2 linked regions of the Oleidesulfovibrio alaskensis DSM 16109 genome follow. The protein of the gene in region 1 binds, or shares a complex with, the protein of each later gene. Links are inferred from orthologs where the notes say so. Each region holds a gene or a part of one and is shown on either strand. Other genes may lie near its edges.

Region 1 (3,010 bases):
AAGATTCACTCCCCGGCGCAAATTCTGCCGCTTCTGCGCAGATAAAGACCTGCCCATCAACTACAAGCGTCCCGATATCCTGCGCGACTTCGTTACCGAACGCGGCAAGATTATCGCACGTCGCATCACCGGCACCTGTGCCCATCACCAGCGCCTGCTGACCACTGAAATCAAGCGCGCCCGTCAGATGGCTCTTCTTTTCTACACGTCCACGCACTCCAGTGATGTGCTGAAGAAGAGCTCGCTGTAGGAGGCATGTCATGATGAAGGTTATTCTTAGAGCAGACGTTGAAAATCTGGGCAAGCTGGGCGACATTGTCGAAGTGCGCCCCGGTTACGGCCGCAACTTCCTGCTGCCGCAGGGCATGGCCATGGCTGCCACCGCTTCAAACATGAAAGTGTTTGAAATGGAACGCAGAAAACTGCAGGCAGAAATGGATGCAGTGCGCGCCACTGCCACCACTCTGGCAGAAAAAATCGCCGCAGCCGATGTATCCATCGCAGTGCGCGTGGGCGAAAACGACAAGCTGTACGGCTCTGTCACCCCTGCACACATTGCCGATGCTCTGGCAGAAGCCGGTGTTGAAATCGACCGTCGCCGCATCCTGCTGGATGCACCTATCCGCAATCTTGGCGAATACGACGTGCGCGTGCGCCTGCATGCCGACGTAGAAGCCGTAATCGCCCTCAAGGTAGTGGCCGAAGGCCGCACCGAGGAAGCTGATGCAGAAGAATCCGCAGCAGAAGAACCCGCAGTGGAAGAAGCCGCAGAATAGCACAGCCTTTCAGGGAAACGCTCCCGCCCGCACGGGCGGGGGCGGTCCCTTCGGGCAGGTGGATCAGGTTTCTGACGACCTGCTGCGTAACGTTCCCCCCCACAGTGTAGAGGCTGAACAGGCCGTGCTCGGGGGGGTTTTTTTACGCGGACAGGTATTCCACACGCTGGTTGATATCGTTAATGAAGACGACTTTTATCTTCCCGCTCACAAGACCATCTTTGAATCGTTTTCCGAGCTGTACCGCCGCAACTCACCCATTGATCTCATCACGGTAGCTGAATTTCTGAAAGATCAGGGTAAACTGGAGATGGCGGGCGGCACCGTGTATCTGGCAGAGCTGGCCGAATCGGTCATCAGCGCCGCCAACGCGGAACACTATGCCACGCTTGTGCGCAACAAGTCGCTGCAGCGCTCTCTCATCGGTGCCTGCAGCGATATAATCAGCAACTGCTACGATGCGTCACAGGACATCGAGCAGTTGCTCGACCATTCCGAATCATCCATATTTTCCATTTCCGAAAGGACCACGGGCAAAGTTTTCAAAAGCTCCAAGGAACTGGTCAGCAAGGTTTTTGAAGATCTGGAAAAACGGGTGGAACGCAAGGAGCTTGTCACCGGGGTAACCACAGGATACTTCCGGCTGGACAGCATGACGGCAGGCCTTCAGCCTTCTGACCTTATCATCATTGCGGCGCGTCCTTCCATGGGCAAGACCGCTTTTGTGCTGAACATGGCCATGCGTGCCGCCGTCAATGCGGGAACGCCCGTCGCCATTTATTCGCTGGAAATGTCCATGGAATCGCTCATGATGCGTATGTTATGCGCATGGGGCAAGGTTGATCTGGGCAAGCTGCGTAAAGGATTTCTGGACGACGAGGACTGGGCAAAGCTGTATGCTGCCGCAGACGTGCTTTCACGCGCGCCCATCTACATCGACGATACTCCGGCCATCACCACGCTGGATCTGCGTGCCCGTACCCGCCGCCTGCATGCCGACAAAGGCGTCGGCATGGTTGTTGTCGACTACCTGCAGCTTATGCGTTCCAGCCGCAGAACAGATTCACGCGAACTGGAAATTTCCGATATATCCCGAAACCTCAAAGCGCTGGCCAAGGAACTCAATATCCCCGTCATTGCGCTTTCCCAGCTCAACCGTAAAGTGGAAGAACGCACCAACAAGCGTCCCATGCTCTCCGACCTTCGCGAATCGGGCGCTATTGAGCAGGATGCCGACATCATCATGTTTGTCTATCGCGACGAGGTATATAACAAACGGGATGACAACCCCAAAAAGGGGGTTGCCGAAATCATCATCGGCAAACAGCGTAACGGACCAACCGGCATGGCAGAGCTTGCCTACATAGGGTCATACACGGCCTTTGAAGATCTGGCCGAAGTGCCTCCGCCCTCAGAAGAATTCCAGTAAACACAATGACGCCGCGCTCCCTGAGAAGCGCGGCGTCATTGTTTGTTCTGGCTGCGGTTGGCACCTACAGCCTGTCGGGATACGGCACCCCGGGCACCTTGCCTGCACGCACCACCTGATCCCATGTCAGACGGCGTATGATCAGCGTGCGGTCATCCTGCGCCGAGCGCCACATATCGGGCTTTACCGGAGCAAACAGGTATCCGGCAAACAGCCGCTGCCCGCCTTCGTCAATACCGATACCGTCGGCAAAACTGCCTATGGCATAGTAGTGGCGCATAAGCAGCACAGCATCGGAGATCACCGCCGGATCATCAACCTTCCGCCAGCCGCCCTGCCGGAACTCCGGCTGCCATCCGGAATCTCGCGGCATAAAAAGAACAGCTGTCTGTCTGGCCCTGTCAACGCACAGCCACACTGTAAATGAGTCCATTTGAGCAACCAGCTGTTCAGGGCGAAACGATTCCGCACCATAGATGCTGGCAGGTCCCGTACGCACGCCCGATTTGACGCAGCCGCACAGGGCGAACAGCGCAACGCAGCACAACAGAAGAGATATGTTTCTTTTCATTACCGGATTCTCCTTAAGCATGGTCTGCACATTGTGCACCCGGCATGCAGGTACATGCAAGGGGCCGACGCGGTCAGCAACACCATAACACAAAAAAATCTCTCCGGCATGGCCGGAAAGATCTTTGTAAAGACAAAAAAAGGCCGCCCCTTTCAGGGCGGCCCGGGAATGCTCTGCGGTTACTCAAGAATCTTGTTGTTCACCAGCTCAACCTTTGTTTTGGTAAGCAGGTCC
Region 2 (3,029 bases), on another replicon or contig:
ATATACGCGGCGCTCAAGCGTACAGCACTCGTCAAGACGCTGATAAACCTTGCGTTTTTTCTTGAATGTAGACTGGATTTCATCCAGCAGCAAAATAACCCGCTGCCGCTGGTTCATCTCGTCTTCGCTGGGGTCGTCTTCCTCGATGGTTTTAACCACATCCTTAAGTTTGATGCGGTTTTCCTTCAGGTCTTCGCCCACGGAAATAAGCTCTTCCACAGCGATGGGAACTTCCACCAGAGCGTACAGAACATCCTGCTCTCCGGTCTCTATCTTCTTGGCAATGTTCACTTCACCGTCACGGTCGAGCAACGGCACAGCGCCCATTTCCCGCAGGTACATCCTTACAGGGTCTGTACTGCGCGAAGAATAGTCGGCAGGATCGTCTTCATCGGTCAGCTCCAGCCCTCCGTCACCCCCTTCGTCATCTGCCTCGGCAGGGGAAACGCTTATTTTTTTGCCGTCTTTTTCAGAATCGACAATCGCAATATCAAGCTGATCGAAAATCCCGATGATTTCTTCAATCTGCTCAGGCGTGTTGACCTCTGCCGGCAAAGCTTTGTTAACTTCCTCAAACGTGAGAAAGCCCGCGACCTTGCCTTTGGCAATCAGGGTCTTGATTTGCTGGATTTCCTTAATGTTGCCCATCGGATCTCCCCAGATTATCTTTCATGGCCCGAAGAAGCTCAAAACCCGCTTCGGAATTTGCATCACTGCTCAGCTGTCTCAGTGCCGCCAGCATCATCCTGCTTTGTTCTTTCTGATTCAGTTCGGCCAACTTGGAGTATAAGTCCTCAAGTTCCTGCCGCTCGTTCTCAGCCGGAATAGGGCTGGCAACCCTGCATCTGATCCAAAGCGCTTTCTGTTCTTCAGAAAAATGGTTCGGCGCTTCATCGGCTCCGAACGCCAAAAGTTTATCCCACATATCTCTGGCCCAGCGCGAAACAAGCACTTCCTCCGCGCCGCGGGCCTGCAGGTTGGAAATATGGTGCGGAAAGCGGACGAGAAACTCCATAAGATGCATCTCAAGTTTCTTTTCCTTTCCCGTCTGCACACGATTGCCCGCTGCACGCTGCTGTCTGTTTCGCCCTGCAGGCGAAGAAAGCGAAGCCCGCAGGTCCGCTTCCTGCAGCCCCAGACCGCCGGCAAGACGCGTCACATAAAAGCTTGCCAGATCGGGCCGGTCGAGCTGGCGCAGAAAAGCCGCCGTCCAGTCCAGAATCTCCCGCGGCGAATAAGAATCCCGTAGCGTCCTGATGCAGTATTCAAGCCCGTCGGGAGCTGATTCCGTCAATTCACGAAAAGCCTGTGCCCCCTGCTGGTGCAGCAGGCTGTCGATATCTTCGCCCTCGGGCATCAGCACCACACGACAATCCATACCTTTCACCAGCATCATTTCGCAGCTGCGCAAAGCGGCCTTGCGCCCGGGACCGTCACCGTCAAAAAGCAGGTCAACATGCGAACAAAATCCGCCGAGACGCTTTACCTGCGCCTCCGTCAGGGCCGTACCCAGCACGCCGCAGGCATTGGTATGCCCGAACTGGTGCAAAGCCAGCACGTCCATATACCCTTCTGTCAAAAGAGCACGCTTATGCTGCGATATGGACCTTCTGGCCTGATACAGGCCGTACAGATGGTCGCCCTTTTTGTATATGGTACTGTCACTGCTGTTTATATATTTCGCCTGATCTTCTGAGCTAATTATTCTGCCGCCAAAAGCAATAACTTTTCCCGAAAGATTTTTGATGGGAAAAATAAGTCTGCCCCGGAACCTGTCATACATTCTGCCGGAGTCGTTGGATGAAAGCAGCCCGGCACGGGTGGCATCGCGGGGAGCATACCCGGCACGCTGTAATTCATCGGAAAGTGCAGCCCACTCTCTTTTGCTCCAGCCCAGCTCAAAAGAACTGACAATCTCGTCGGGTATTCCCCGGTCGGCAATGTAGCTGCGGCACTCAGCACCGGCCGCGGACTGCAGATTTCTGCGGAAATGCTTTGTCGCCAGCTCGTACATTTCATAACAGCGGGACCGGAACTTGCGCTCCTGCTCTTCTCTGGGATCGGCCTGCCGCTGGCCCAGAGTCACCCCCGCCTCTTCGGCAAGCTGCTCCAACGCCTCCCGGAATTCAAGTCCGTTTATCCGGCTGTAAAAATCAATTATATCACCGGAAGCCTGACAACCGAAGCAGTAGAAAAAGCCCTCTTCCTCATTGATGGAAAAAGAAGGTTTGGTCTCCTGATGAAAAGGACACGGTGCCATCCAGCGGTTGCCTATACGGCGCAATTCAACATATCGCCGCGCCAGCTCGGCAAGATTCAGTCTGGACTTGATGGCCTGTACAGCCGAATTATCGTGACCCGACATAATGGCACAATCTCCGCAAATGCAAGGCTACTTCAATTCGACAATGGTCATGCCGTCGCCGCCGCGCCCTTCGGGTGCAAGGCGGAAAGCATCGACCGCAGCAAAACTCCGCAAAAAAGCGTGAACTTCCTTCCGCAGCGCACCTGTACCCCGGCCATGGACCACTTCCACCTCGCGGGTACCGGCAAGCAGTGCGTTATCAAGCACAGCCGCAAGCTCTGCCACGGCCACATCGGCTCTCATCCCGCGCAGATCTGCGCGCATGGGCGGACCGGCAGGTTCCTGCACGTTATCTTCCGCCACCACCGACTCACGCCGTACGGTCTTCGGCGCGGCAGGCGGTACCGACGCGGCCACATCCTTGCAAGAAACCCACAAAGACACACCGTTCAAGTCAACTTTAAGGCGCTCTTTGCGTGCGTCAACCTCTTCAATGACAGCCTTTTTTCCCCAGGGAATATAACGGACAGTCATGCCTGCGCAAAGTGCTTCCACCGGGGCGGCCTGTTCCTGCTGCGCCGCGGCCTGCTCGCTGACAAGACGCTGACGCACCGCCGCAAGGTCTTTCAACGCCTGCTTATGGCTGCGCTTACCCTGTTTCCAGTCACGCAGCACGTCCTGCGCCTGAGCCTGCACACTTTCAAAAAGACGGAGCCGCTCCTTT

What was found. The genes of interacting proteins can lie anywhere in the genome.
Region 2: the proteins of dnaB (region 1) and dnaG are in contact, whole or in part, in a crystal structure (PDB 2R6A), measured with the Geobacillus stearothermophilus proteins. The link is inferred for Oleidesulfovibrio alaskensis DSM 16109 from one-to-one orthologs. Residues at the interface, in WP_033016901.1 of Geobacillus stearothermophilus: Ser13, Glu15, Ala16, Gln18, Glu91, Leu92, Asp94, Ala95, Val96, Pro97, Thr98, Ala99, Ala100, Asn101, Tyr104, Tyr105, Ile108; in WP_049624496.1 of Geobacillus stearothermophilus: Lys456, Leu457, Leu458, Pro459, Ala460, Asn463, Ala464, Leu467, Leu535, Leu536, Ile537, Ala538, Gln544, Glu545, Asp548, Tyr549, His552.

The regions. Positions count from the first base shown.
Region 1 is NZ_AXWQ01000005.1:352,078-355,087, forward strand. The notes cover bases 28-2,964. They hold dnaB (replicative DNA helicase), read left to right. Parts: upstream 28-723; coding sequence 724-2,205; downstream 2,206-2,964. Other genes in these bases: rpsR (30S ribosomal protein S18), read left to right, coding at 28-250; rplI (50S ribosomal protein L9), read left to right, coding at 264-776; H586_RS0104455 (hypothetical protein), read right to left, coding at 2,270-2,776; H586_RS0104460 (peptidylprolyl isomerase), read right to left, coding at 2,956-2,964. Also shown: more of rpsR, read left to right, coding at 1-27; more of H586_RS0104460, read right to left, coding at 2,965-3,010. UniProt on the Escherichia coli protein: The main replicative DNA helicase, it participates in initiation and elongation during chromosome replication. Travels ahead of the DNA replisome, separating dsDNA into templates for DNA synthesis.
Region 2 is NZ_AXWQ01000004.1:55,541-58,569, forward strand. Bases 1-2,956 are described here. They hold dnaG (DNA primase), read right to left. Parts: upstream 2,366-2,956; coding sequence 635-2,365; downstream 1-634. Other genes in these bases: rpoD (RNA polymerase sigma factor RpoD), read right to left, coding at 1-648; H586_RS0100305 (endonuclease MutS2), read right to left, coding at 2,393-2,956. Outside these bases: more of H586_RS0100305, read right to left, coding at 2,957-3,029. UniProt on the Escherichia coli protein: RNA polymerase that catalyzes the synthesis of short RNA molecules used as primers for DNA polymerase during DNA replication.